DNA from 3 places in the Bacillus sp. ISL-47 genome. Region 3 is predicted to be linked to each of the others. Evidence: riboswitches for the same ligand, from Rfam matches in the RefSeq annotation. Region 3 holds a riboswitch; each other region holds the start of a gene.
The links. A riboswitch is a leader RNA that binds a small molecule or an ion and turns the genes downstream of it on or off. The one in region 3 is predicted to bind cobalamin.
Positions count from the first base shown of each region.

Region 1: it holds a riboswitch for cobalamin, as region 3 does, so the genes downstream of both, metE (5-methyltetrahydropteroyltriglutamate--homocysteine S-methyltransferase) here and J7I93_RS17605 (ribonucleoside-diphosphate reductase subunit alpha) in region 3, are expected to answer to the same signal.
Region 2: it holds a riboswitch for cobalamin, as region 3 does, so the genes downstream of both, J7I93_RS13345 (ABC transporter substrate-binding protein) here and J7I93_RS17605 (ribonucleoside-diphosphate reductase subunit alpha) in region 3, are expected to answer to the same signal.

Region 1 is NZ_JAGGQS010000054.1:25,621-35,922, forward strand. Features, by position in the region: gene J7I93_RS25240 (acyl-CoA thioesterase) at 215-670, opposite strand; partial or broken gene metE (5-methyltetrahydropteroyltriglutamate--homocysteine S-methyltransferase) at 719-3,001, opposite strand; cobalamin riboswitch at 3,150-3,339, opposite strand; gene J7I93_RS18395 (hypothetical protein) at 3,776-3,943, opposite strand; gene J7I93_RS25245 (hypothetical protein) at 4,090-4,557, opposite strand; gene J7I93_RS18400 (hypothetical protein) at 4,783-5,064, shown strand; gene J7I93_RS18405 (RQC-minor-1 family DNA-binding protein) at 5,134-5,808, shown strand; gene J7I93_RS18410 (S1C family serine protease) at 6,112-7,311, shown strand; gene J7I93_RS18415 (peptidylprolyl isomerase) at 7,326-8,201, shown strand; gene J7I93_RS18420 (ABC transporter permease) at 8,215-9,672, shown strand; gene J7I93_RS18425 (ABC transporter ATP-binding protein) at 9,687-10,302, shown strand, end outside.
Region 2 is NZ_JAGGQS010000038.1:2,845-13,146, forward strand. Features, by position in the region: gene J7I93_RS13335 (FtsW/RodA/SpoVE family cell cycle protein) at 1-341, opposite strand, end outside; gene J7I93_RS13340 (hypothetical protein) at 834-1,610, shown strand; cobalamin riboswitch at 1,721-1,906, shown strand; gene J7I93_RS13345 (ABC transporter substrate-binding protein) at 2,070-3,044, shown strand; gene J7I93_RS13350 (iron ABC transporter permease) at 3,091-4,068, shown strand; gene J7I93_RS13355 (adenosylcobinamide amidohydrolase) at 4,071-5,543, shown strand; gene cbiB (adenosylcobinamide-phosphate synthase CbiB) at 5,540-6,505, shown strand; gene cobD (threonine-phosphate decarboxylase CobD) at 6,480-7,559, shown strand; gene J7I93_RS13370 (bifunctional adenosylcobinamide kinase/adenosylcobinamide-phosphate guanylyltransferase) at 7,556-8,116, shown strand; gene J7I93_RS13375 (cobyric acid synthase) at 8,113-8,970, shown strand; gene cobS (adenosylcobinamide-GDP ribazoletransferase) at 8,957-9,748, shown strand; gene J7I93_RS13385 (histidine phosphatase family protein) at 9,706-10,302, shown strand, end outside; gene J7I93_RS13390 (bifunctional adenosylcobinamide kinase/adenosylcobinamide-phosphate guanylyltransferase) at 10,275-10,302, shown strand, end outside.
Region 3 is NZ_JAGGQS010000051.1:1,280-11,581, reverse strand. Features, by position in the region: gene J7I93_RS17615 (response regulator transcription factor) at 1-620, opposite strand, end outside; gene J7I93_RS17610 (ribonucleotide-diphosphate reductase subunit beta) at 725-1,762, opposite strand; gene J7I93_RS17605 (ribonucleoside-diphosphate reductase subunit alpha) at 1,775-3,997, opposite strand; cobalamin riboswitch at 4,135-4,329, opposite strand; gene J7I93_RS17600 (hypothetical protein) at 4,499-4,759, shown strand; partial or broken gene J7I93_RS25220 (glutaredoxin family protein) at 4,808-5,026, opposite strand; gene J7I93_RS17590 (hypothetical protein) at 5,140-5,280, opposite strand; gene J7I93_RS17585 (heavy metal translocating P-type ATPase) at 5,319-7,745, opposite strand; gene copZ (copper chaperone CopZ) at 7,896-8,102, opposite strand; gene J7I93_RS17575 (metal-sensitive transcriptional regulator) at 8,116-8,457, opposite strand; gene J7I93_RS17570 (hypothetical protein) at 8,651-8,803, shown strand; gene J7I93_RS17565 (H-type small acid-soluble spore protein) at 8,837-9,016, opposite strand; gene mgtE (magnesium transporter) at 9,089-10,302, opposite strand, start outside.

The DNA of each region.
Region 1 (10,302 bases), on a different contig from region 3:
GCATTTTGCAGTCCAATCTCTGTAACCTTACATTTCGAAATACAAATTGGACCACATTTTCAAGCCTATTTTTATAATTATTCGCGTTATATCAATAAAAAATGACCATCAAATACACATACAAATTGATGGTCATTTTAATATACATATTGGATTTTTGTGACAGGTAAAAGTACCCGTTACACAAAGACGGCCTTTTTCTTTATTTATTCTTTTATCGTATACTCGCTCTATTTTTACGATGCTCTTTACGGGCAGCTGCTGTTTCATGGAGCCTGATTTCTTCGTCTGATAGCGGGATTACATTTGGGACAGGCACCGGACGGCCATTTTCATCTACGGCAACCATGGTCAAAAAAGATTCGGTTGTCAGCTTGCTGTCGCCTGTCAGCAAATCTGTGGATCTGACTTTTACATACACCTCCATTGAGGTCCTGCCTGTAGAAGTGACATAGGCTTCCAGGCTAAGCGCGTCTCCGACTGTGGCAGAAGATAAAAAATCGACAGAGTCAATGGAAGCTGTAACGACAGCGTGGTTGGAATGCTTCATGGCTGCCAGAGCAGCAATCTCATCTATATAAGAAAGGACCTTGCCGCCAAATATAGTCTGAAGGTGATTGGTGTCGGGCGGAAGAACCAGCTTTGTCTGGATGGTTTTCGAACGTTCCACTGAATGGGCTTTGGCCGCATTGCAGTCATTAAAATCAAGCAAACCCGTAAGCAGTTTTTCTCGCGTCTGCTGGGCGGCCTCCGTCATAACCTTCAGAGCCTCAATTGTTTCATGGGTCTTGCGTGTCTTTAATCCGCAGTCTGGATTAATCCAGAATAGCTTTGGATCAAGGACTTGAAGGGCGCGGTCAATATTTCTGGCCATTTCCTCACGGCTCGGTACTCGGGGACTGTGAATATCGTAAATGCCAAGCCCGATGCCTTTTTTATAGGTGCTGTCTTCAAAGGCTTGAATCAGTTCCCCGTGGCTTCTGGAAGTCTCGATTGATATGACATCAGCATCAAGAGCATCAATTGCCTCGATAATGTCTTTAAAATTGGAATAGCACATATGCGTATGAATTTGGGTCTCGTTCCGGACGGAAGAGGTAGCCAGCTTAAAAGCATGGACCGCAGCATGCAAGTAGCTGTCCCAATTCTTCCTTTTTAATGGCAAGCCTTCACGAAGGGCCGGTTCATCGACCTGGATCATCCCGATACCGTTCTTCTCAAGTGCTTTGATTTCCTCACGCAGCGCCAGGGCGATTTGATTTGCCACTGTATATCGGGAAAGATCATTCCGGACAAATGACCAATTTAAAATGGTGATAGGACCCGTCAGCATGCCCTTTACAGGCTTAGATGTCAGTGATTGGGCGTAGAGGGACTCCTTCAGTGTAATGGGAGCCTTGAAAAAGACATCCCCAAATATGATTGGAGGCTTTACACATCGTGAGCCATAAGACTGAACCCATCCGAATTTTGTGAATTGAAAACCCCCCAATTTTTCCCCAAAATACTCTACCATATCGGTTCTTTCAAATTCCCCATGTACAAGCACATCCAGACCCAGCTCCTCCTGAATGTGGATCCATCGCTTGATTTCTGCTTTTATAAATTCTTCGTACTGTTCACTTGTCAGTTCACCTTTTCGCCACTTCAGCCGCTGCTTCCGAACTTCCTGTGTCTGCGGGAGACTGCCGATCGTGGTCGTTGGCAGAATGGGCAGCTTAAAAGCAGCGTCCTGTGCTTTATTGCGGATTTCATAAGGAGCTTTCCGTTCCGTTTTAAATGTATGCAGATTTTCGATAGCCTTCTGAACTTCCGTATGCTTGCGTTCAGCTGAGTCAGCTAAGGTCTTGAATGCAGCTGAACTGGCGGTAATGTCTTTTTCAACTGTTCCTCTTCCATTATTTAAGCCAGTTGTAAGAATGTGAATTTCCCGAAGCTTTTCATCGGCAAAAGAGAGGGCTTTTTTTATGGTCGTCTTGAGTGTATCTTCGTTTCTGACCGTTACCGGAGAATGCAAAAGGCTTGAAGAAGGCTGTACAATCAAGTGCCCTGGACAAACGTATTCAGAAATTTCATCAAGGAGATTGAAACAGTCCTCCAAATCTGCCCGCCAAACATTTCTGCCATCAATAATACCTGCTGCCAGCACCTTCTCCTGAGGGAAACCGAACTCTTTTAGAGCTTCAAGATTCTTTCCTCCATCATGGACAAAGTCCAGCCCAATTCCATGAACGGGAAGGGCAGTAACTTCTTCAAAATAATCTACATAGTCAAAATAGGTCTGCAGGATTATTTTGATGTTTGGAGCTGCAAGACATAATGCTTCATAGACTTCTTTAAGAAGCTCGATGTCTTCTTCCGAAATAGTACTGCATAAGATCGGTTCGTCCATTTGAACCCATTCAGCGCCTGCCTCCTGCAGTTCTTTTAGAATTTGAGCATAAAGAGGGACAAAAAGGTGTACCATTTCGTTTAACTCTTTTTCCTTATATCCTTTCGATAGTTTTACGAAGGTGACCGGGCCAATGATCACCGGCTTGCCGATGATGTTAAGCTTTTGTTTTGCTTCGTTAAATAATGCGAGTGGCCGGTTTTCGGCAAGCACCGGTACCATCTGGTCCAATTCCGGCACGATATAATGGTAGTTTGTGTTAAACCATTTCGTCATTTCGGAGGCAACCGCAGAAGAACTGCCTCGTGCCATATCAAAATAGGTCTCCAATGGGACTTTGCCTCCATCATATTTAAAGCGCTTTGGAACTAACCCAAACATCAACGCTGTATCCAAGACATGATCGTACATGCTCCAGTCACCGACAGGTATCAAATCTATTCCCTGCTCCTGCTGCCTTTGAAGATGAGCCAGACGCAATTCTTCCATTTGCTTTAAAAAATATTCCCGGTCAGATTTCCCGGCCCAATACTGCTCCAAGGCTTTTTTCCATTCCCTGTGTTCTCCGATCCGTGGATATCCTAAGTTAGAGCTCCTTACGTATGCCAATATTGAAACACTCCCCGTATTTTTTTCCGAAAATAAAAAATCTCTCTTTTCATCGAAAAGAGAGATAAATGTGCATAGTCAAATAGAGTTGGGGCCATTACAGTTTTCCCAACGTGCTTACCTCACTCCTCTCTATATACCCGTAGAGTACAAGTGCATACAACAGGCAGGTCTCCTGGCTCTGGTTCACAGCAACTTAATCCCTTCCCATTTCAAATGAAACAGTGGCATGATGATAAGTCGCTCCCCAATACAGTGGCGGGACCGCGCCGGCATTTAACCGGACTTCCCTTTTAACTGAGCAGATTTTGCTCAGCACCTGAAGCATTTCATATGAAATTGTCTGATGATGGTGCGGCGGATATGATGACCGCGAAAATTTAAAATATTTAAATTTAAAGAAAATACTAGCACGGGATAATCCTGCTGTCAAAAGATTTTTTGTTTATGCTGCTTTAATAGAAAAGAGAACTGTAGCCATGACCAAGTACGAAAAAAGAATTCATCAAGACATTCCTTTACTTCAAAAGGCGCAGAATGACTTAACAAAATAGGTTATAAGAGCATTTGTTTAGTAAATCAGTGTGTAGAGATATTTGGAGTAGTTTTATTGCAGGTTTGTTTAAAAACAAGTGCTGTTTTTGCAAACTTTTTTGCTCCTCTACAAAATCTATTTAAAAGCAACAGTCTTTTAGAAAAGGGCCAAAATATATACCGTATTTAAATAGCAGTGAAAAAAAGAGTGAACTAGAAATTAGTCCACTCTTAACAGAATTAATCATTGTTTTTGGTCCTATTATCAACACCATTAACTGGGTGCGGCTGACCGTATCCCTCAACGTTACCAGCATGCTCTCTGTGATATTCTGAACCTGCAGCTTGTTGATTATCTATTAATGATTTAGTTTTTTGCTTCTCTGTCTTACTGTTTTGATGTGACAAATATTTTCACCTCCCATACACAGTTTAGATTGCTTAATATTTGTGAAACTATTCAATAATGGCATAGAGGGACAAGGGGACAGGTTCACTGTCCTGGATTATTACTTGAAACAGTGGGACAAGGGACCTGTCCCTCTGTTTCCTTATCAGCTAAATTTTCTTGCTTTTTCAAACAAATACTGTACTCCATATAATAAATAGGCTTTGTAGTGAAGGTAGATGAAAAATTGAAAATGATTTAATCGGTTCAACCTTATGATCTTAAGTTTTTTTAGTACATCAATGATGATAAAAGCAAAGAGTCCATCAGCAATAACATTAAGCAATATAAACTTTTTAAAGTTTCCATACGAATATTTAAGTAACCACATGGACAGAGGCATATAGGGACCAATACTAAACGGAAGTTCATCCTTAAAAAAGGATTTCCGCTTATCGTAAAACTTCCACCAATTCCGCTTGTGTCCATACATGTGATTTATGATCTCAAAAATAATAATAATAACGCCCGCAAAAGAATAACGTTTGAAACTGCGCTTTCCTATAAATAACAGCGATAACCACGGAATCACTATTATAGAGAGATTAAATAGTAAATGCCTCGTTTTTATCATAAGGGAATTCACCTCATCCTGCTTTAAACTCTTTTTTAAAGTATCCAATATCCTGAAAAAAACACTATTTTTTTCCTGACTCTCTGCAATTGCACAGTGTTAGTATAATATTGTACACTTTGCGTGAGAATGGGCATTTAAAAAGCTTTTATCCTTTAGGACAAATCAATAACAAAAACGAGGAAATCCTCCGGCATTCATTTAGTAAATAAGGGAGGAAAATATATGGCGAATAAAAAGAACAGTGAAGCATGGTCAGAGGCTAAAAAGCGATTCAGGTTAAATGAAGCAGACATCCAGATGGCGAAAGAATTGGGAATGTCGCGAAAGAGTTTGTTGAAAAATATTCCTGCTCCTAATCAGCAATGGAAAACCCCGGTAAAAGAATGGGTGAGGGATTTATATGAAAATAAGTTTGGTAAAGTCCTGGATGATAAGCCTGCGGAAAAAACAGTTGAAAAGAGGAAGACAAAGCAAGCTATTTTGGATAAGGAGATGCCATTTTGATGTCAGCTGACATCAAATCAATTATCTCAAGATGAAGTTAAAGTTATCTTAAGAGCGGCAGATGAAATCATCGCAAGGGGAGGAAGAACGTTACTCACGAAAATTTTAAAAGGTTCACGAGAGAAAAAGATCCTGGAGCTGGAACTGGATAAGTGTCCTGTCTATGGATATTTTAAGTCGGAGAAGCTGGATGACATCAGGGAAAAAGTGGACTGTATGGTTAATCATGATTTCTTGGATATTGAATATAATGGGAAGCTGCCTATGATTATATTCACAGAACGTGGATGGCTGATTCAATCCGATCAATATACAAATGAACTATTAGAAGAATGGATGGAATGGATCAAACAGGGGAAGAGAGACCCGGATATGATGTATCTAAAGGATCGGAACAGAGAAATCATCTTCCTGCTGCTTGAGAAAATTAAAGGATCCGGCAATCAATCTTTTATTCCCTATCTGGAGTTATGGAAAAAGATCGAATATAAAAAAGTGCAAACCGAAATTACCAAAGTAATAACAGCTTTGGAGCAAAATAATCCAGTGGACGGCAAGGCTGAACAGGAAAGAAAAAAACGTATCGGCGAAGCATTAGAAATCAATGAGCCTCAGGACCTCCTTCTAAAATGCTGGATTTGCGGTGATCGATTTATTTTTACTGTAGGAGAACAGCAGTTTCACAAAAAGAAGGGATTATCGCTGCCGAAACGATGTGGAAAATGCCGGCATTCCTATGAATAATCTATAGGAGTACCTGCACATTTTGTTTTTTATGGAATAGTTTCTTTTCCTTGAAGAGGAAGGAATTTAAAGAGACAAGCGGACAAGTACACGTTCTCAAATTATTTGGGACATGGAGCCAGTCCCCTTGTCCCTTGAAAAGCTCAGAGTCAAATATCTCTGGGCTTTTTTGTGTTGTTTCGAAAAATATTTAGAAAATACCCCTTTGACATTTTCCTGACACATTGGGCCTTTAAAGTATGACTTGTAAGGCAAACGATAACTAAGCCAATTTCAAAATAGATAAGAAGGAAGTGTTTAATTATGACGGATTTTAACGAAGAAAGCAGAACAGAAAACCGGGCGGTAAAAAAGCCGGTATGGAAAGGATTCCTTTCAACCGTGGCTGCTGGTGTGCTGGGGTCGGCGCTTACGCTGACAGCCGTTCCGTATTTCCAGGAAGACACACCACTGGCGACCGTGCCGGAAGAAAGTGTACAAGCTGAAAGCTCTTCCAATCTAGACGTGACTCCAGTGTCTGCTTCATCCAATTCACTGGCGGATACCATTGAGCAAGCCTCCAAAGCCATTGTCGGGGTTGTGAATATGCAGCAGCAAAACAATAATCCGTTCAGCCAAACGAGTGAAGCTGCCGAAAGCGGTACGGGTTCTGGGGTTGTTTTTAAAAAGACAGACGATGCAGCTTATATCGTGACGAACAACCATGTGATTGAAAATGCCAGCGAGATTCAGGTGACACTGCATGATGGTGAAAAGGTGACGGCTGAATTGGTTGGTACGGATGCGCTAACAGATATTGCAGTGCTGAAAATTAAAGGAGGCATCTCCGCAGCTGCCATGCCGTTTGGCGATTCTTCCAAGCTAAGAGCCGGCGATCAGGTGCTGGCGATCGGCAATCCGCTTGGCCTTGATTTATCCAGAACGGTGACACAAGGGATCGTGAGCGCGGTGGACCGGTCCATTGAAGTCAGCACATCTGCAGGTGAATGGAACTTAAATGTCATTCAAACGGATGCCGCCATAAATCCCGGCAACAGCGGAGGAGCATTGATGAATACAGCCGGGCAGCTGGTTGGAATCAACAGCCTGAAAATCGCGGACAGCGGAGTGGAAGGCCTTGGATTTGCAATCCCAAGCAATGAGGTCAAAACGCTGATTGATCAGCTGATTGAAAATGGACAAGTGGTCCGGCCGTATCTTGGCATTGGACTGGCAAGCTTTGACGAAGTGCCCCCTCAATATTTGGGCAATCTTCCTTATGGCGTGAAAAGCGGAGCGATTGTAGCCAATATTGATCCGGATTCGGCAGCAGCGGGAGCCGGCCTTCAGGTGGAGGATATTCTCGTCAGCATCGGCGGCAAGGAAATTACGAATTCAGGGGATCTGCGCAAGCATTTATACAGCGATTTTTCGATTGGCGATCAGGTGAAAATCGAATTTTACCGCGGGGACGAATTGAAGACAGCTGAAGTGACGTTAACAAGTAATCAGAAAGCGAATTAGGAAAGGGGAACACGATGAAGAATAAGCAAGTTTTATATTGGATTTTAGGCAGTGTTTTGACAATCGGGACAGCTGCAGCCATCTTTTTTACCATACAGGATGACGCGGCAGCTACCGTTAATGGCGAGAAAATCAGTCAGGATGAGCTGCATGAGCAGCTCGTTGCCCAGTACGGGCAGGAGCTTCTGGATTCACTGATTACGGAGAAAGTAATTGATCAGGAAGTAAAGAAAGAGAATGTGAAAGTGACACAAGAAGAAATTGACGAGGAAAAGGCTGCTTATGCGGAATCATACGGCGGTGAGGATGCTTTAAAGCAGACACTCGAATCAAGCGGCGTGACGATGGCTGATTTTGAGGATGATATCGAATCCTACCTGGCAACGAAAAAGCTGCTTGAACCAAGGATTGAGATTTCGGAAGAGGAGATGAAAGCCTATTTTGATGAAAACAAAGACAGCTTTGCCCAGGAGGAACAGGTGTCTGCGAGCCATATTTTAGTGGAAGATGAGAAGGCGGCAAAAGAAGTCATTGAGAAGCTGAATGACGGCGGGGACTTCGCCGAATTGGCAGCGGAATATTCGACCGATGACAGCAATAAAGATGCAGGCGGAGACCTCGGCTTTTTCGGAAAGGGAGACATGGTCGCTGAATTTGAAGAAGTCGCTTTCTCTCTGGAGCCGGGAAAAATCAGCGAGCCCGTTAAAACGGAATATGGCTACCACGTCATCAAGGTAGCAGAAAAGCAGGAAGCCAAAGAAGCGGTCTATGAGGATGTAAAAGAAGACATCAAAAATACGTTATTTGAAACAGAGATGCAGAACGAATACACCGCATGGCTGGAAGAAAAATTTGAAGAATATGAGATAAAGAACTTTTTAGAGGGCTGAGGGGAAAATGAAGATGAATTTTTTAAAGCGAGCTTTTTTAAGTGTGAAAGCACGAAAAGGGAAAAGCATTCTGCAGATTTTCGTGTTTACTGTGATTTGTGTATTAGTGCTGGCGGGACTGTCGACCCAGACAGCTGCCGAAAAGTCGGGTGATCTTGCCCGGCAAAAACTGGGTGCAGATGTCACCCTGCAGGCTGATATGGAAAAACTGAGAGAGCAGGCGATGTCCGAGCAGAGCGGAGGGGAGCGGGTGCGTTTCCAGTCTGTGCTGGTTCCGCTTGAAGCGGCAGAGGAACTAGCTTCTTACGAGCAGATTAAAGGCTATAATTTTTACTCATCCACTACTGGGCTAGCCTCCAATTTTGAACCGATTGAAAGTGAGTCGGCTGATGCCGATACCTCGGATGAAAGCGGTGAAGGGCAGGAGCCTGGTAGAGGCATGCCGGGCGGAATGATGCAGGGAGATGTCAGCCTGCAGGGAGTTGCCTTTACAGACTCTGTTGCAGAATTTAGGGATGGAACTTCAGCGATTGTTGAAGGCAGCGGGATTACAGAAGAGCATATCGGAAAAAATGTCACGCTGATTGAACAGACATTGGCGGAAGAAAATGAGTTGGGTGTTGGCGATAAGATTACTGTCACGAACCCTCGGGATGAAACGGCCGTTCTGGAGTTTGAAATTATCGGAATCTATCAAACGGCGTCCGCCGGCTCAGATCAGGCAATGGATTTTACAGCCTTGAATCCATATAACAAGCTATACGTTCCATATACAGCGGCAGCTTCAATAAAAGGGGCGGATTATGAAAATTCGATCGATAGCGCCATTTACTACATTGATGACCCTGCTGAAATGCAAAGCTTTATTGACCAGGCAAAGAGAGAGAGCAGCATTGATTTTGAAACGTTCAAGCTTGATGCCGATGACCAGCTGTATCAGCAGATGGTCGGGCCGATTGAGAACGTAGCCAGCTTTTCGAATAACATTGTGTACTTGGTATCCATAGCCGGGGCGATTATTTTGGGCTTAATTGTCATGATGTCGATCCGTGAAAGAAAGTATGAAATGGGCGTTCTGCTGGCCATTGGCGAAAAAAGATGGAAGCTCGCAGGCCAGTTTATTGCCGAAATCTTAGTGGTGGCGGTTCTATCGCTCGGCATTGCAACAGCAAGCGGCAATGTGGTGGCGGGCCAGCTTGGCGATAAGCTCTTGAATCAGGAGTTAGCGTCCGCGGAACAGACGAATACACCTGAATCCTTCAGAGGAAGGGGCATGGGCGGCTTTGGACCGGGAATGATGCAGGCTCAAGCATCAGTGGAAACAGTTGATGAGCTGAATGTCCAGGTGACAACAGAGGATCTTGGGTTCCTGGCACTAATCGGCCTGGTGATTGCGGCTGTGTCAGTATTATTGCCTTCGTTATCGGTTCTGCGCCTTCAGCCAAAAGCCATTCTTAGCAAGCAGGATTAAAAGGAGATGGAAATATGAGTTCATTGCTGGAATTCAAAAAAATCAGCTACTGGTATAAACACGAAAATAAAAAACACGATATCTTGAAAAATATTAATGTTACCTTTGAAAAAGGGAATTTTTACAGCATCATTGGGCCATCCGGCTCCGGGAAAACCACGTTCCTGGCGCTGGCCAGCGCCCTCGATGTTCCAAAAGAGGGAGAAGTGCTGTATGAAGGGAAGGATATCCGAAAAATTGGGCTCACCCGGTTCCGGAATAAATATGTTTCGATTGTCTTTCAATCTTATAATCTGCTTCCGTATATGACGGCGCTGCAAAATGTCCTGACTGCGATGGAAATTACGGGGTCTTCCACAAAAAATAAAAAGGCAATTGCCTTGGAAATGCTGCAGCAGGTCGGAATTTCTGAGCTTCAGGCCCGGCAAAAAGTCCTCACATTGAGCGGCGGACAGCAGCAGCGTGTTTCCATTGCGCGGGCATTGTGCTGTGATGCCGAACTGATAGTGGCGGATGAACCGACTGGGAACTTGGATGAGGATACGGCTCAGGAGATTGTTGGGTTGCTGCGATCGCTTGCTCATGAGGAAGAGAAGTGCGTGATTGTCGTAACGCATGACCCGAATATTG
Region 2 (10,302 bases), on a different contig from region 3:
TGAATGGAACCTAGCCCAGGAACCACATACCAAAGAGTTGCCCCTTTGCGCTCGGGTGCAATGCTTTCAGGTGCAACAAACAGCCCTAATAATAATAAGATTCCAAAGCCGTATAAGAACCAGGTAAGTTTCCTGATTTGTTCACTATCAAAATACATTACAACAGCGACTATAATGATTCCAATTACATAATTTACGATTTGCTTTATCACAAAATTGCCAGCATATTGCTCAGAGGATTGCCCGCTATATATAGCGATACAGCTTATTAAAAAAAATAGAAGCAATAGAAAGCATAGCGTCCAATCAATTCGATCTGAAAATCTTTTAGTTTGATCCATTCATACACACCTGGTTTCTCTACCTTTTTACATTTTTATCCTAACAAAGAAAAATACCCCTTACAATGGCTGTTTGGACGTAGATTCATTTGTTGTTCTATATGTTAGACGAATTGAAGCTTAAGATAGTTTCTTGCATTCCATAAATAAAGTTTGTTGATTTGCTTACTTTGAAATAGTGCAGGAGGCGGGTATATGGAAATTAAACGGGAGACCTAATAATATTTTTCTAAACTGGAAAGATATTTTTAAATATTTTTGCTACAATAAGAGAAGAGAAAATACACGTATGTGAAAACAGACAGTTTCATAGTCAGAAGCTGTCTTTTTCGATAACTGTCCAGCTCCAGAAGGAATACTTCGATAGAATTTACTTTACTAAAAGCGTTAGCGTTTGAGAGGATGTGGCATTTTTTCCTGCGTTCCTCATAGGCGGGCGCCTTGCGCTTTTCTTTATATCCTACTCTTGTTAACGGTTCGGAGGTTTCGCCATTGAAAAAAAGAAATCATGCTATTCGTGATCTCATTTATATCCATCTTAATGAACAGGATCAGTATGTTATGACATATGGAATTGAATTTGCGGAGTTTGTCCAAACCCTTTCAGATTCGATTAATAATCTGCTATTGCTGAAGCACCGTTATGAACATGGCGATTACAATATGCATACGATGTTCGATTACGTGTCAAGAGACAAGCTTGGAAGGTTAGTGGAAGAGGATGTTTACGGCTATGGCGATTTTTGCTGGATCGATTTTGAGGAAGAGGAGGCTGTAAATGAGCTTCCCGGCCAGGCAATCGCGGAGCTTCTTTATATTGGCCATGTAAAAGAGCACTTAAAGCCGCCGTTTTACAATTATTTGAGTAATCGGTATGTGTACCTTGCCATTGATGACGGCTGGTTTAATCGTACCTATTACAGGGACTTGAATGATTTTTACCGGATGCTCGGAGAAGTGATCCCGGGTAAAATGGGGCAAATGAAAGTCGAAAAAACGCTGCTCGGCATTAAAAAGAAAAAGACGTATCCGCCTATTTCAAGAGATGTCCTTCTTTCACTGAAGCCATTAATGAAAGAAGGGGCAGTGCTGTCGTTAAAGGACATCGATCAGAATCGGGTACGAATTGAAATTCCTATTTGGTTAATAGGCGATTTTGCCAATATGGATGATATGTATGACGAATATGAATCGATCGTGAAGGAGCCTTGTGAAGCGAAGATTGTGTTCGATAAGAAAACAAGAGAATGGAAGATTTACTCCCGATAGTATGCTGAACTTTTTTACAACATTCAGCAAATTTCTCTTACATTTTAAGCTGGATGGTGTATAATCGGAAATAGAAAAATTATATATGCACGAAAGAACAGGTGTCTTCTTAAAGAGAGTAAGGGCCATTGGCTATTATTCTTTTGAAGACTTAATAGGGAAGCTGGTGAAAATCCAGCGCGGTCCCGCCACTGTAAATGGGAGCCGTCTGCAAATCCACTGTACATATGCGTATGGGAAGGTGCAGAACGGCAATGACCATGAGCCAGGAGACCTGCCTGATTCTTAAGCACCCTTAAACCTACGAGGATAGGGAGGTGTTTGGTCCGGCCATCTTTTCTTCATACATAATTGAGAATTATGACCACACAAACATCTCCTTGCCATTCGAGGAGATGTTTTTTTTTTTGGTACCAGGTACCACCCGAATTTTGTCGAAATGTATGGGAGGAATGAAGGATGAGGAAGTTTTATTCGTTGTTGGCGGCTTTGCTGCTTGCTGCAGGAGTGCTGGCTGGCTGCGGTGAGAGTGCTGAGCAGCCTGAGAAGAATGATTCCGCTAAGGAAGAACAGTCTGCTGGGGAGGAAAAAACTGATTTTCCAGTAACGATAAAGGATGCTATTGATGAAGAAGTAGTTATTGAATCAAAGCCTGAAAGAATCGTATCCCTGATTCCAAGCAATACGGAAATTGCTTTTGAATTAGGATTGGGAGAAGAAGTGGTAGGAGTTTCCGACTTTGATAATTACCCGTCAGAAGCAACTGAGAAAGAAAAGATTGGCGGCCAGGAATTTAATGTTGAGAAGATCATTTCTTTAAGCCCTGAACTTGTGCTGGCCCATGAGTCTACTGCAGAGCTGGCTGCCGCAGGCTTGCAGCAGCTGAAGGATGCCGGGATACCAGTGCTGGTTGTAAACAATGCCGAGAATTTTGACCAGGTATTTGAGTCCATCATGATGATTGGGGAAGCATCCGGTGAAAAGGCCGAAGCGGAAAACCTGGTGGAAGACATGAAGAAAAAGCTTGAGGAAATAAAAGCTAAAGCAGCACAAATTAAAGAGGAGAACAGAAAGTCAGTTTATGTAGAAGTAGCTCCGGCTCCAGAGATTTACTCACCAGGCAAAAATACCTTTATGGATGAAATGCTTAGCACCATCAATGCAAAGAATGCTGTAACGGAAGAAGGCTGGGTAAAAATTGATCCGGAAACGATTGTAGAGCGGAATCCGGATGTGATCGTAACTACTTATGGATACTATACTGAGGACCCAGTGGGAGAAGTCGTAAATCGTGACGGCTGGCAGGATGTCAGCGCTGTGAAAGATGAGCACGTTACCGATGTGGATTCAGATATGGTTACCAGATCAGGTCCGCGGATTATTGAAGGAGTAGAGGAACTTGCCAGAGCAGTTTACCCTGAAACATTTAAATAATAAGGTTTTAGCTTATATAGCAGCCGCTGCTTTTCTTATTTTTGCGATGCTGCTTGGCGTATCGATAGGAACTGTAAATGTTCCGGCTATGACCATTATAAAGGTGATTGCCGCAGAGGTTTTCCGTTTGATTCCAACTGAAGCGGCAGATCCTATGCACACAAATATTGTCATGAGCATTCGGCTGCCACGGGTCTTGCTGGCAGGTCTTGTGGGAGCGTCTCTCGCCATTGCGGGAGCCGCCTTTCAAGGGCTGCTGCGAAATCCGCTTGCTGATCCATATACACTCGGGGTTTCATCCGGTGCATCGGTTGGAGCAGTGTTAACCCTGTTTTTTAATATCTCCATCCCGCTAGCAGGAATATTTACATTGCCATTATTGAGTATTTTATTTTCTTTTTTGACGATCTTTATTGTCCTGCTTTTTGCAAGGCAGATTGAAAGGTCCATGAAAGTTGAGACCATTATTTTAACAGGCATCATTTTCAGTTCCTTTTTAGGTGCCCTTATTTCCCTGATGATTGCGCTGACGGGGGAAGAGTTAAGGCAGATTATCAGCTGGCTGCTTGGAAGTGTCTCCATGCGGGGCTGGGCTTATATAAAAATCATGATTCCGTTCTTTTTGATAGGTTCTTTGATCCTTTTGATGAACAGTAATGAATTGAATGCCATGTCATTTGGGGAAGAAAGGGCCCAGCATATTGGGGTGAATGTGCAAAAAAGAAAGATGATGATTCTGATTGCCGGTTCGATTTTAACGGGTGCAGCAGTTGCTGTTTCAGGGACCATTGGATTTGTTGGGCTTGTGATTCCCCATCTTACCCGTTTGATATGGGGGCCGGATCATCGGCATTTATTACCGCTTTCAATTTTAACAGGAGCAGGATTCCTGATTATGGCTGATCTCGTGGCCCGCACAATTATTGCGCCAACAGAGCTGCCTATTGGTGTCATTACTGCTTTAATTGGGGCACCTGTTTTTGCCATCATATTAATGAATAGACGGACAGAAGGAAGAGGTTAAATATGCTTAGCGTTCAAAAAGTGTTCGGGGGATATGCCGGGAAATCCATAGTGAAAAATGTGTCATTTGAAGTGGGAAGAGGAGAGCTCTTTGGAATATTAGGCCCCAATGGAAGCGGAAAAACCACACTGCTGAAGATGCTAAGCGGAATACTGCCAGTAAGCTCCGGGAACGTCATGATTAAGGGCAAGTCGATTAAGGACTACTCTCCAAAGGAACTTGCAAAAATCATAGCGGTCCTGCCCCAGCATTCCTCACAAGCATTTTCCTATACGGTCAAAGAAACGGTTTCCCTCGGAAGATACGCCCATCAAAAAGGCTGGTTTCAAAGCTGGTCAATAGAGGATGAAGAAGCAGTGAACCGCGTCATGGAACAAACTGGGATATCCAAGTTTCAGAATCAGGATATCCAGCAGCTGTCCGGAGGAGAAAGGCAGCGGGTGTTTTTGGCCCAGGCCCTCGCACAAAATCCTGAGATTTTATTGCTGGATGAACCAACCAACCATCTTGACCTCAGCTATCAAAAGGAGCTCCTTGATTTATTAAAAACCTGGGCAAAGGACTGCGGGCTGACGGTTATTTCTATTTTTCATGACTTGAATCTGGCTGGATTATATTGCGATCGCCTTTTGCTTTTGGAAAATGGTGAAATCAATATTGATCACGTTCCAAATGAGGTTTTAAAAGAGGAGCGGATCCGGGATGTTTATAAAACAAGGATTGAAAAGCAGCCGCACCCGAGAGTGCCTGCCCCGCAAATGGTGCTGGTGCCGGAAAAGACCGCAGCAGATGAGCAGAAACTTATTCGTATTGATGAAAGTTTGCTGCAGCAAAGTGAGGAAATGCTGATCCTTCAATCACCCATTCCTATGAGAACCATGTCCTCTGGGGTTGTTGGATCGGGGACTGGCTGGAATCGGAACTTTGTCAACAGGCATGTCAGCAAGGATTATGATTGCAGTGACCATAGGTTGGAAATGGCAGACTATATTAAGAAGCAGGGGTTTGAACCTGGTGAAACAGTAGGAATGATGACAGCCGTTTACTTGGAGGATTTTAGCTGCCGGCTTTACGAGGACGAGGATTTCTCTGTTTATATTGTTGTAACCGCAGGAGTCGGAAATGCAATAGATGCCTCCAGAAGCAAGGAGCACTCCTATCACATGACACCAGGCACAATCAATACGTGGGTTTTTGTCAATGGGAATATGACAGAGGAAGCTTTTATCCAATGTATTATGACAGCCACCGAAGCGAAAACGAAGGCCATGCAGGACCAGCAGGTAATGGATGCTGTAACAGGTACGATTGCAACTGGCACCTCTACTGATAGTATTTTGATTGCTGCCACACAACAGGGAGAAAAGCTGGAATATGCCGGCACCATTACACCTCTTGGTAAAGTCGTTGGGAAAGGTGTATATGAATGTACAGCTGAAGCAATTCAGAACTCGAAAAGAAGGATTAAACAATGATTATTTATCATTTGTTCGCCATTATCTTAGCATATGTAATAGATTTGCTGATTGGGGACCCTCCAGATTGGCCGCATCCGGTCAGATGGATGGGTTCTTTTATACATACACTCGAAAAAGCACTTAACAAAGGGAACTGCAAAAGATTAAAAGGAGTCGCCATGCTGGGAATCGTTTTGTTTATAGTAGCCGGGATTTCAGTGCTTTTTACCAGCTTTTGTTATAAGATTCATCCGATTGCAGGCATTCTGGCGGAAGGCATCCTTATTTCAGCAGCGATTGCCCAAAAGAGCCTGAAAGAAGCAGCTGTGGCTGTATATGAGCCATTAAGAAAGGGCGATATAGAAGATGCGCGCCAAAAACTTTCCTATATTGTCGGAAGGGACACTGATTGCCTGGATGAGTCCGGAGTTGTTCGGGCTGCGGTCGAAACAGTTGCAGAAAATACGAGTGATGGCATTACCGCTCCGCTGTTCTGGGCATTGATAGGCGGGGCGCCTCTCGCTCTTATTTACAGAGCCATCAATACGTGTGACAGTATGGTAGGCTATCGGAATGAGAGATATGCAAAGTTTGGCTGGGCATCGGCCATTGTTGATGATGCAGCCAATTGGATTCCAAGCAGATTAACTGCGTTTTGCATGCTCCTTAGCAGCAAGCCCAAACAAACTCCAGCGGGGGAGGCTTGGGGGCTTTTACTTCGGGATGCAAGAAAGCACCCAAGTCCAAATAGCGGCTGGGGTGAAGCAGCAACAGCGGCACTCCTTGGTGTCCAGCTTGGAGGCATTAATTTTTATAAAGGAGTCCTTTCTAATCGGGCCATAATAGGTGAACATCATGTTTTCCTCGAAAAAGAACATATCTTGGATTCTATCGCTATTATGAAACGGTCAGTTTTCACGTTTTTAATCATTTTATGGGCTGGAGGGATGATCATTGAAATGGCCACCGCACGGATCTAATCCCCAATATTTATATGCAGCGATGGATATGCCGCTGCCTGAAAAGCGGATTGATTTTAGTGCAAATATTAATCCCATTGGACCGCCGGCGGAATTAAAAGAAAGATGGGGCACACTTATTGACTTTATTACAGATTACCCTGATCCAAATGCTCTTTCCTTAAAAAAGAAATTAGCACTTGCTGCAGGTGTTAAAGATACACAAATTTTAGTTGGCAATGGCGGAGCAGAGCTCATTTCTCTTATAGCCAGAATGATGGCAGGGAAAAGAGTGCTAATTGTTCAGCCTGCGTTTTCAGAATATGAAGCAGCCTGTAAAGTAAATGGCTGCACGATCACCTATCATCAGTTGGAGTCTGATACATGGTGTCTGAATATGGAAGCGTTATCTTTAAAGCTTATGAATGCAGATGCTGTTTTTTTCTGTAACCCGAATAATCCAACCGGTATTTATTATCCGGAATCAGCAGTAAAGGAACTAATAGAAGCATGCATGGAGCGTCATTGCCTGCTGGTGATTGACGAGGCTTTTTATGACTTTGTAAAGGACTATCAATCGATCACCCCTTATATAAAAAATAACCCATCTATCATGATTTTAAGGTCCATGACAAAGATGTTTGCAGTACCTGGATTGCGTCTTGGTTATTTGCTGGCAAATGAGGAATTGATAGAAAAAGTGTCAGCCATTCAGCCTCATTGGAGTGTCAATGCTCTTGCACTAAAAGCAGGAGAATGGTGTCTGGAAGGTGAACAGCATCTCCGCTTAACAAGGGAAGTGATCCAAATGGAGAAAGAGCGGCTATTCCTTTTTTACCAAAAGCACAACTTCTCAGTTTCATCTACAGATGTGAACTTTTATTTGCTGAAGGATCCGGTGTTGGATGATCAGTTGCCGCTTTTTCAATATTTGCTGGAAAAGGGAATTATTCCGAGGCATACAATGAACTTTCCAGGATTGAGAGGAAAATGGCTAAGATTTGCAATTAAAGCGCCGGAAAATAATGACCGGCTAATGGAGGCGATGGGAGAATGGAGGGAGAGTCATCTATGATTTTCATTTCCGGCGGAGTGAGGAGCGGAAAAAGTTCTTTTGCTGAAAATTTGGCTTGTGATTTAGCCAAACAGACAGGAGGAAATCTCCAGTATATTGCTGCAGGGCAAGCCAATGATCCTGAAATGGAGGCAAGGATTCAAAGGCATCAAGAGGATCGGAAAAGCAGCAGCCTAAAATGGACTTCATGGGAAAAGCCTTCGAGGTTAGCAGAGCTATCAGGGGTCTTTGGCAAAAATGATATTGTTTTGCTCGACTGTTTAACAACTCTTTTGAACAATGAGCTGTTTTTGACGGAAGACCGCTGGAGGGATCCGGCTGTTCAAAAGCAAATAGACGCTGATATTCTTGAGGGGATTATACACATTCAACGAGACTGCAAAGCTTTCATTGTTGTCAGCAATGAAGTGCTGAATGAACCTATGGGCGGAAATGAACTTGTTTTTATATATGGAAGATTATTAGGGAGTCTTCATCAAAAAATGGCGGAGAAGGCTGAGAAAGCTTTTCTGATCGAGGCAGGCATTCCGCTTCAAATGAAAGGAGAACCGGCATGAAAGGAATTATGGTTCAGGGAACGTCATCGGATGTCGGGAAAAGCCTGATCTCAACTGCCCTATGCCGGGCATTTGCGAACGAAGGATACAGGGTGGCTCCCTTTAAATCGCAAAACATGTGCAATTTTACATATACAACAAACGAGGGAAAGGAAATTGGCAGAGCCCAGGGGCTACAGGCAGAAGCAGCAAAAACTGCGGCAAGCGAGTGGATGAACCCCATCCTATTAAAACCTAAGCATGACCAGAAGTCTGAGGTTGTTCTACTTGGAGACCCCATAGGAACAGTTACGGGGAGGTGCTATAAGGATTCTTTTTATCAAGCAGGATTGGAAACAATTCAGATGGCCCTTGAAAAATTAAGCAGGGATTACGATCTTCTCGTTATGGAAGGTGCGGGAAGCCCGGTCGAAATCAATTTAAAAGAAAAAGAACTCGTCAATATGAAGGCAGCTGAGATGGCAGATGTGCCGGTAGTTTTAGTCGCCGATATTGAAAGGGGCGGAGTGTTTGCAAGCATTGTCGGAACTTTGGAGCTGTTTTCTCCAGAAGAAAGACAACGGGTGCAGGGCATTATTATTAATAAATTTCACGGTCAACTGGAGCTGTTCGAGGATGGGATCGAGTGGATTGAAAATAAAACAAAGCTGCCGGTACTGGGTGTCCTTCCATACATAAAAAATCACCATATTCCAGTAGAGGATTCACTTTCCAACGTTGAAAGTCATGAGGCCGAGGGTACAGTGGCCGATAGAAAATACGATGAACTGGCTGAGGGCATGGTGAAGCATCTTGACTGGGAGAAACTGAAGGAAATCGTCTTTCATTGGAGCACTGCCAATGAAATGGCTTAAAGGTTTATTAATTAATCTTCAATTTTTTACAAGCATTCCGATATCGATAAACCTTCCGATGGACAGGGATCATCTTGAGAAGGCGATTAGAACATTTCCGCTGGTGGGACTGTTTCAGGGCAGCCTTTATGCCTTTATGCTTTATGCTTTTCTTGAATGGACTCCTTTTTCAATTTTAGCAGCTGCATTTGCAGTTTGGCTTGCAGGAATCGTACTGACTGGAGGGATTCATTTGGACGGGTGGATGGATGCGGGCGATGCCTTTTTTTCTTATCGCGATCAGAAAAAAAGGCTCGAAATCATGAGTGATCCGAGAACAGGGGCATTTGGCGTCCTATCCGTAATTGTTTTATTGGGGGCGCGCTTTCTGTTTATCTATGAGATAGCCAATCTATCAAGGTCTGTCTCTTACTTTTTAATTGCCTTGATTCCTTTTTTCGGAAAAATGATGATGGGAATACTGCTGCTGAAGGTGAAGGCCGCCAAGGAGGAAGGCCTTGGATATTTATTTCAGCAATCCGCTTCCAGTAAAACTTTGCATATCTATTCCATCTATTTGCTGCTAATGGCCGGGACAGCAGGATTTCTAGTAGAACCAGCCCTGTTTGGACTTCTATTAATGATTCTGATTTCCGTGCTGCTTTTCTTTTTTCTATCAAAAAAAGTTAAAACATGGTTTGGCGGCATGACAGGGGATGTGCTGGGTGCAAGTGTAGAAGGAACGGAGGTTTTGCTATGGATGGCTTTGTGGATATTGCACTATTTCGCCATGGGCTGACAGAGGCCAATAAGCGATATGCGTACCTGGGCTGGACGGATTCCCCTCTATGTCCCATCGATAAGAAAAAAATTACTGAAGTGCCTGCCTGCTATGATTTGATTCAATCCAGTGATTTAGGCAGATGTCAGCAAACTGCTAAAATGCTCTTTCCAGGAAATAATCTTGAATCAGGCATAGAATGGCGGGAAATTAATTTTGGCGAGTGGGAAGGCAGAACCTATGAAGAGTTAAAAGATGATGCTGTTTATCAAAGGTGGTTAAAAGATCCTTTTTCAGAAAGTGTGCCTGGAGGGGAAACATACGAGGTATTTTCGGAAAGGGTTGATTGGGGCTGGCAAAAGCTGATTCATAGGATACTAGAAAAAGGTATTCGGAAAGCAGCGCTTGTAACACATAGCGGAGTTATCCGGTACCTGTTAAGCAAGCATGGTCCTGAAGGCAAAGAATTCTGGGAATGGCAGATCCCCTTTGGAAAAGAATATGAGCTTTTTTGGAATTATGAAGAGTTAAGGAGGGGTGAGAGATGCACTTTGTTACGGGCGGCGCCTTTA
Region 3 (10,302 bases):
TCATTAGAAACCTTTGTAAAACGCTCCCTCAAGCGTTTGATATGGACATCAACTGTGCGTTCATCGCCTTCATAATCCAAGCCCCATATATGTTCAATTATTTGCCCCCTGCTGAATACCTGATTAGGCTGGGAAGCTAAAAAGTGAAGCAATTCGAATTCTTTTAAAGGAAGTATATAGATCTTGCCCTCCAGCTCTATCTCATAGCTTTTCTTATTGATAAGCAAGCTCCCTAAACGCAGGTTTTTTTCCTCGCTTTTTCCATACCTTCTTAACAGAGCATTTATCCTGAACAAAAGCTCCTTTGGCTCAAAAGGTTTAACAAGATAGTCATCCGTTCCCAATAGAAAGCCTTTTTCTTTGTCTTCTAACTGGCTTTTCGAGGTAAGCATTATGATAGGAATCTCAGAGTATTTTCTTATCTCTTCTGTTAATCTATAGCCATCTATATAGGGCATCATAATATCAATAATCGCAAGATCAAGGGATTCATTTTTCATCAGTTCTAAAGCTTCTGAGCCATTTGCCGCTTCAACGGTTTGAAAACCTTCCTTGTTTAAAAGCTCCTTTACTAAAAAACGGACATGCTGATCATCATCTGTTATTAAAATTGTCTTCATACATGCACCTGCTCATTATATAATCTACTGAATCTATTGTATTAAATTAGAGCATAGAAATAAACCTTGCAAGAACAGCAAGGTTTATCGAAAAAATTCTAAATCTATAATTCGTCAAATCCATTATCCACTTGTACCTTTGTATATTGCCGTGACTTTTGTTCAAAGAAATCCGATTTGCCATGGTCCACTTCTTCGTACGCCACAATCCAGCGAAGCGGATTTGTACGATAACCCTCAAATGGACGCTCATAGCCCAGCTGATTGCAGCGCACATTTGCATAAAATTTGATATATGCCTCCACATCGGAAAGCAAGATTCCTTCAGTCTTCTCGCCTATCACATAACGAGCCCATTTTACTTCCAATTCAGCAGCCCTCTTAAATGTACCCAGGACAAAGTCCTTCAATTCCTTTGTATCGAGTTCCGGATTTTCCTGCAAAATTTCTTTGAATATTTTCACAAACAGATCCACATGGATTTGCTCGTCCCGATTAATATAATTTATCATCGTGGATGTTGCTACCATTTTTTGATTTCTTGCCAAATGATAAAAGAATGCAAAGCCTGAATAGAAAAATAATCCTTCCAACACGACATCATACACAATCGATTTCAGCAAATTTTCAGGGTTTGGATTTGCGGTAAAGTCCTGATACCCATTCGTTACAAACTGATTTCTTTCGGCTAATATAGGCTCCGTCCTCCAAAATTCAAAGACCTCATCCTGCTTTTGTTTTGGTACAAGGCTTGACAGCACATAGGAATAAGAGTGATTATGGATCACCTCCTGCTGTGCCAGAATGATCATAAGTGCTGAGAGGCTCGAATCCGTTAAATAATCAGCAACCTTACCTGCATAATCCGTCTGGATGCTGTCGAGCAATGCCAGCAATCCAATAATCTTCAAAAAAGCTGCTTGTTCATCTTCTTTTAGCGCAGGAAATTGCTTTATATCCTGTGACATATTTATTTCAAATGGCGTCCAGAAATTAGCCAGCATTTTTTTATATTTCGGGTATGCCCAGGAAAAACGGACATCATCCCAATTAAGAACATTAGAGCATTCCCCGTTTATAATTGAAGTTGCACGATTTGGTGCAGCAGTGTTGATTAGTTGACGTTTTTTTAATTTATTCATAGGATTCTCCCCTTAGCTAGAACAAGATTCACAGTCTTCTATTTCTGATGATGTAGAACGTATATAATAGGTTGTTTTAAATTTATTATTCCAGGCACTAAGATGCAGATTTAAAAGATGTACCGCTTTTATATTATTAGGGATGTAAAAATTAAATGAAATTCCCTGGTCAATATGTTTTTGCCTTTTGGCATTCTGCTGGATGCTCCACTCCTGGCCAATATGGTAGGCAGACTTGTAATACCAGATGGTTTCGCTGTTTAAGTCAGGAGCTGTCACAGGAATCCGGTAATCTTTTTTCTCCTCGGAATATTGTTTATTAAAAATAGGATCTATACTTGGGGTGCTGCCTGCAATCAAGGCGGTCGATGCATTGGGAGCAACCGCCATCAAGTATCCATTGCGGATTCCAACTTTCTTTACTTTTTCTTTTAATGCCGTCCAGTTAAACTTAGAGTTGGTGTTCAAATATCCTCTTTTTTCAAAATAGGCGCCAGTCTCCCAGTCAGATCCCTCAAAAGCTGGATATTCCCCTTTTTCTTCTGCAAGCGTCATAGAGCTTATTATCGTTAAATAGGCAATTTTTTCATAGAGCTTGTCAGCAAAGTCCGCTGCCTGCATGCTTTCCCATGGAATCTTTTTCAGTGCAAGCAGATGGTGCCAGCCAAATGTCCCCAAACCAATCGCCCGATACTTTTGATTGGTGATTTGTCCTTGGATTACTGGAATCCTGTTAATATCAATCACATTATCAAGCATCCGTACCTGGATCGGAATCAGCCTTTCAAGGACATTATGTTGGCAGGCTCTTGCCAGATTAATAGATGAAAGATTGCAAACCACAAAGTCTCCAGGTATCTTTTCAATCATGATCTTCCCATCCTTGGTATACTCTTCCGTTCTCTTAGTGACACTTTGATTTTGAACAATCTCTGTACAAAGATTTGTACAATAGATCATTCCGGATTGAGAATTTGTATTTTTCCTATTTACTTCATCCCGATAAAACATGAAGGGAGTTCCGGTCTCGAGCTGGCTTTTCATGATTGACTTCATAATATCGATTGCAGGTACCTTTTCTCTTGAAAGCAGAGGGCTGTCAATGCATTCTTTGTATTTCTGCCGGAAAGATCCCTCCCGTTCACCTTCGTCATAAAAGTCCTCAAGCGAGAAACCCATTACCTTCCGTACCTCATGAGGATCAAACAAGTACCAATACCCGCGGCATTCAACTTTCTCCATAAACAAATCCGGGATGCACACTCCGGTAAATAAATCATGGGTACGCTGTCTTTCATCTCCGTTATTAAGCTTTGCATCCAGGAAAGAGAAGATATCTTTATGCCATACATCCAGATAAACGCTGATCGCTCCCTGACGCTGTCCCAGCTGGTCCACACTGACCGCTGTATTATTCAGCTGCTTCATCCATGGAATGACACCTGATGAAGCGCCTTTAAAGCCTTTAATATCACTGCCTCTGCTGCGGATTTTCCCCAGGTAGACACCGATTCCCCCGCCATTCTTCGACAGAGAGGCTATATCTGTATTGCTGTCATAGATTCCCTCAAGGCTGTCATCGACCGTTTCGACAAAACAGCTGGAAAGCTGTCCCCAGTTTTTCCCCGCATTAGCCAGTGTGGGCGTGGCCACTGTCATATATAAACCGCTCATGGCCCAATAGGCTTCCTTCACAAGCTTCAGCCGCTTTTCCGGCCGTTCCTTTTTCATTAAAACCATGCTTATGATCATAAACCGTTCCTGCGGCAGCTCAAACAGATTTTTCTGCCTGTCCCTCGCTAGATACCGGTCTGCCAGCATTTTCAGCCCTAAATAAGTAAATAAATGATCATTTTCCGTTTTAATAATTGCTGCCAGCTCATTGATATCCTCCTGTGAGTATGTATCTAATAAATCTTTTTCATAGATTTCCAGAGCTGTCAGCCGCTTGATCAATTGATAAAAGTGGCCGTAGCAATCCTCCGGCAAACAACCTCTGTTTTCACCTGCTTCCTGATACAATTTTTTTAAAAGAAGGCGTGAAGCCGCAAAGGTCCAATCAGGCTCATCCATACTTATCAATGACAAACATTCTAAAATCAGCTGATCATACAGCGCTTCTTCCTTGAGGTGATTCATCTCTTCGGACCTCTTAAGTAAAAAGTCAATATCAAGCTTCGGAAATTCTGTTTTAAGCTCCTCTATGACTGCATTCGTTTGTAATGTATGTACCATCTTGCTTCCTCCTATATGGCAAAATAAAAATCCGCCCGGAAAATGAGCGGATCAAACGAAAGTTAATAGCTGGAACCAGTACTTATTTGGAAAGCTATTACACCATCGTTTCATCATCTCAATCCCCGAAGATAAGAAACTTTCGATCGCCCTGGCAGGTCTCCTGGCTTGTGCTTCACTCTACTAAAAGCCCTTCCCATACAAGCACCATGAAGCGGCTTGTACAGTGGCATGCTTTGTTCGTCTGCACTTACAGTTGCGGGGACAGCTCCGGATTTTCACCGGATTCCCTTTTAAGTCCATTTAAGAACACCAATCACGATCTATATGTAGTTTTTCATTTTATAATAATCACTATATATTGTAGGTAATTCTATCATAGGGAATACTAGATTACAAATTTTTAAATTAATCAATTCACATTTAGTTCAATATTCCTCGATAACTTCTCGACAATTATCCTGTAATCTAAAGATGCAATAAAAAAGGAGTGATTCAAAAATGAAAAGGTTGATTGCTGGAATATTCTCCGTTTCCCTTATTCTTGGTTCAGGTACTGCCATTCTAGCAGCAGGAAACGAATCACCTGAAGGTTTTTTGAACTTTGGAAAAGTGAAGCCGCTCATGCAGGAAATGCACCCCGAATTTTCCAACCAGGAACTGAAAGAAATGTTTGAGAGCTGCCATGGAACAAAGGGAGCAATGCCGAGCAGTGTCTTTAAACAAATGGCTAAAGACAAAATGGAGGACATAATGTATTAGGAAAAAAGACAGAAGGAGAGCAATTCTCCTTCTGTCTTTTTGTTAAAATCAATCTTTCTCAATCATATTTCTAATAACGTCCTGGTTCATCTCAAAGCCTATAAAATGCTTTTTCTTTGTTCCGCCATACCATTTCTTTTTTTCAAACAGAAAGGCTGGGACAATTCGGCTGCCGGTTAAATGGATAAGATCTTGTTCCCTCTCTGGGTCTTTGGCAAGATCAACTTCATTATATGGTACATTATTCTGCGAAAGGAACTCTTTCGCTGCCTGGCAATCCTGTCAAGTAGGCCTTGTATAAATTGTGAGTTTTGCCTTCAACTTAACAGCCTCCCTTTCGAATAATCTAATTATTTCTTTTACTCCCCTAATTTTGGATGTTATTCAGCATCCTCATTTACTTCGTGGTTCTCAGTTTCATGCTGTTCTTGCGCAGGTTCGGCAAAGAATCCATCATATATAGCATAACCTGCCATAACAAGAATCAAATAGGCAATGGCAGCCCCAGCCCACTTTTTCATAATAGCCAGCTCCTTCCGTCTGCTATTGTTTAACCGTTCTATGCATTTAATTTTACTCTTTGTAATCTAAGCGCATTTAATACGACTGAGACTGAACTGAAAGCCATCGCAGCACCTGCCAGCCAAGGGGCAAGGAAACCTAAAGCTGCTACTGGAATTCCAAGCGTATTATAAGCGAAAGCCCAGAACAGGTTTTGCCTGATATTGCGTATTGTCTTCTTACTCATTAGGATTGCATCTGCAATACTATTCAGATCGCCTCTCATCAGCGTAATATCGGCAGCTTCCATCGCAACATCCGTACCTGTTCCAATAGCCATTCCGATATCCGCCACCGCAAGGGCAGGAGCATCGTTAATGCCGTCACCAACCATTGCGACTTTTTTGCCTTGTTCCTGAAGCTTTTTAACTTCATCTGCCTTTCCCTCTGGAAGAACTTCCGCAATAGCGGCGTCAATTCCTACTTCTTCTGCAATCGCCTGGGCAGTCCGCTTATTATCACCTGTGATCATAACAACTTCAAGACCCATATCCTTCAGGCGTTTGATCGCTTCTTTGGATGTTTCCTTTACAGTATCCGCAACGGCTACAATCCCCATATATTGTTCATCAACCGCGACAAGCATCGCCGTTTTCCCATTGTCCTCAAGGGATTCCATTTTTGCCCTTGCTGTGGCAATGTCTATTTCATATTTCTCCATTAACCTTCTTGTCCCGATAAGCAGATCTTTGCCGTCCACTCTTGCTTTAATTCCGAAGCCCGGAATTGCTTCGAATTCTTCAGGATTTAATAAAGTTATCTCTTTTTCCTTTATTCCCTTAACAATTGCTTCAGCCAATGGATGCTCTGACTGCCTTTCGGCTGAACCAGCAAGCTGAAGGAAAATGTTTTCTTCCATGTTCCCTTCCACAATCACATCCGTTAATACAGGCTTTCCGTGGGTTACGGTTCCTGTTTTATCGAGAACAACTGTAGTTATTTCATGAGTTAATTCCAAATGCTCTCCGCCTTTGAAAAGAACTCCATATTCCGCTGCACGGCCTGAACCTGCCATAATGGATGTTGGCGTGGCTAATCCCAGTGCACAAGGACATGCAATAACAAGCACAGCAATTAATTTTTCAAGGGCTTCTGCAAACTCGCCGGGGCTAACCCACAGATACCAAACAAAGAAGGTAATAACGGCTATTGATACGACGATAGGGACAAAGATTCCGGAAATTTTATCTGCCAGGCGCTGTATTGGTGCTTTGGAGCCCTGCGCCTCTTCAACCACTCTGATTATTTGGGAAAGGGCAGTATCTTTGCCTACTTTAGTAGCTTTAATTTTCAAGAAACCATTTTTATTGATTGTGGATCCAATAACTGTATCGCCGACTGATTTATCAACCGGTACACTTTCCCCGGTTAGCATGGATTCGTCTAATGCGGACTGGCCTTCCGTGATTTCGCCATCCACAGGAATTTTTTCGCCTGGCTTTACATAGATGATATCGCCAACAAGTACATCTTCAAGGGGGATTTCTAGCTCTTCCCCATTTCTCAAAACAGTAGCTGTTTTTGCCTGCAGCCCCATTAGCTTTTTAATAGCCTCTGAAGAACGGCCTTTGGCACGAGCTTCAAATAATTTACCCAATATAATCAAGGTAATTAATATGGCACTCGTTTCATAGTAAAGCTCTACCATATGAGTATCCGTGCCAATTGATAAAATCGATTGATATAGACTGTAAAAATAGGCAGCTGAAGTACCAAGAGCCACTAAAACGTCCATATTGGCACTTTTATTCTTTAGCGCTTTATATGCACCTACATAGAATTGCTTTCCAATGAAAAATTGAACAGGAGTTGCAAGTGCGAGCTGCACCCACGGATTCATAAACATATCAGGAACATAAATAAATTGTGTGAATTCAAAATGGCCAACCATTGACCAGAACAAAGGAATGGAAAGGATTAAGGAAAAAATGAATTTCCCTTTTTGCTTCTCGATCTCTTTCTCCCTGTAATCTGCACCATCTTTTTCTGCATCTTGTTTTACTTTGGCCTGATAACCGAGATTCTCTACTTTCTTTATCATGTCCTGGACAGTTACCTGTTCAGGATTATATTCAACAGTCGCTGTCTCAAGGGCAAGATTGACAACAGCTTTTTTGACACCGGCCATCTTATTAAGCCCTTTTTCTATACGCTGGGAACAAGTGGCGCAGGTCATGCCAAGCAACTCAAATTCAGCTTTTTCAGAAACAACTGCATAACCCAGGTCCTCAATTTTTTTCTCAAAGGCTTCAACAGATGTTACATCTGGATTATACTTGACTGATGCTTTTTCCAGTGCAAGATTAACATTCGCTTCCTTAACACCTTCAAGTTTATTTAACCCTTTCTCGATGCGTGAAGAACATGCCGCACAGGTCATGCCTGATATAGGAAGCTGAACTTCTCTTAATGCCGCATCACTCATAAATACCACTCCTTAAATTAAGTGACGTATAATTTTGATTTCACTTAATATACTATACCCCTCTACCCTATGTGTCAACCAAAAATAATTAGACAAATTTTTTAAAAAAAGAGAACGTGCTATTAGACCACACGTTCCATCGTTTAAAAACTATTCTACATCATATCCCTGATCATCGATTGTTTCCTTGATTGATTCAAGTGATACCGATGAAGAATCATATTGTACTTGTACCTGACCGTTATCAAGATCAACAGATACCTTTTCTACACCGTTTAATTTTCCAACGCTGCCTTCCACTGCTTTTACACAGTGGCCGCATGACATGCCGCTAACTTTTAATGTTACATTTTCCATATTTAACATCTCCTTATTTTTTCATTAATTTTTGAATGGTTACCAAAAATTCATCCAGGACTTCATCGTCGCCTTCATGAATTCTTTCTACTACACAGCTTTTCAAATGGCCTTCAAGCAAAAGCTTTGCTACACTGTTCAAGGCAGACTGAGTTGCAGAAATCTGTGTTATAACATCATCGCAATAGGTATCTTTTTCTATAAGTCCTTTTATTCCGCGTATTTGTCCTTCAATCCGATTTAAACGAGTTGTCAGATTCTTTTTTACTTTTTCTGAATGGTGACTTTTCCGGTCTGAGTCAATGGAACAGCAGCTCTCCGCCAATAATTCATCATTTTCCAATTCAAAAGCCATTTGATCCGCCCCCTTAAGCTAATAATATTATACCCCCGTATCCTATGTAAAGAGTTTTGCTTAAAAATATTTACTTACTTTTCTTCACATTTTCCCACTTCTGTAAAAGGTTCTTGTTCATTTTTCCCTATTATGATATACAAATTCCCTGTCCATACTAACGGAAACATATCTTTAAAAGGAGGCGATCTTAATGAAAAGGAAACAAACATTTTTGGAAGATACCGGAAAGGACTTATATGGAATCGACAAAGATGTCAGCCTTCAGTCAGTTAATTTTGCTGCGGCTGAAAACCAATATTTAAATGAACGCACCGAAAAAGAATCTAATGATGAAATATACTAAATAAAGCCGCCTTTTTTGGCGGCCTTTGAATGTTTACAGCTCTTGAAGCTCAGCAATTTCTACTTCTGACCTTTCTTCAAGAGGGCCGCGCAAATGAACTGTAGCTGTACGGCCATCTTCATTTAACTTATCAATCCAAACAGAAGCACCGTTGTATTTTACTTCAATATCTGCTGATGATGAAAGAATTTGCTTTACACGTCTAACATCCATTTTTAAACACTCCCCTGCTTTTTTTCATTTTATTTTTTGCAGGGGAGTCATTTTTATGCTAGAAAACACAAATTAAGTCAGTTTTGTTATAAAAATGGTTGCCAGCCCAAAATAAATAAGTAATGACAAAATATCATTTAATGTTGTAATTAAGGGTCCGGATGCAACAGCAGGGTCAATATTAATTTTGTACAAAATGAGTGGAATTACTGTTCCTGCAAGAGTTCCGATAATTAAAGTTATAATTAAAGATGTGCCAACCACTAAACCCAGGACAAAACTGCCTTGCCATACATATGCAATTATTGCTATTAAGATTCCACAGGTCACTCCGATAATGATCCCGACGCTGAGCTCCCGAATAACCAATTTTGTTACTAGCCTTTTATCCAAATCTCTATTTATCAGTCCACGGACGACAACAGCTAATGATTGAGTGCCAGTATTTCCGGTCATTCCAGCTATCATAGGCATAAAGAAGGCAAGTGCCACAGCTTGAGATAGTGTTTCTTCAAAACCGCTGATAATGGTACCCGAAACTATACCAATAAATAATAGAAGGATAAGCCATGGAAGCCTTCTATACGCTGCAACAAGAGGCTTTGTATCAAAGTCGATCGCCCTTCCTGAGGCAGAAAGCTTTTCAATGTCTTCGTTGGCCTCGCTAATCACGACATCTATAATATCATCGAATGTAACAATCCCAACAAGCTGCCCTTCTTCCACAACGGGAATAGCCAGAAAATCGTACCTCTCGATCAGCCTTGCAACCTCCTCCTGGTCTGTATCCGCTGCTACTGCAATGACTCTGCTGTACATAATGTCCTTTATCTTTTCATTCTCATTGGCAAGGATTAAATCGCGATAAGAAACAACACCAACCAGTTTTTTGTCATCATCTATGACGTATAGATAGTTTATTGTCTCCGAGTATTCAGCAAATGATTTCATTTTTTCCACAGTGTCCCTGACCGTATAAAGCTGGGGTATCCAGACAAAACGATTTGTCATTAGCCTCCCTGCTGTTTCAGGCGGATATTTCATAATGCTTTTTACGATACGGGATTCTTCAAGCTTCATGCCGGATAGAAGCTCTTCCATCCTCTCTGCTGACATCCCTTCCAATAAAGCAGCAATATCGTCATTATCCATCAGGTCAAGAACCTCACCTGACTTTTCAATTCCTAATAATGAAAGTACTCTTGCCTGGTGATCCTGTTCAAGTTCCTGAATTAATTCGGCGATCTGATCGGGGGTCATATAAAGAAGAAATCGCGGGTGATGCT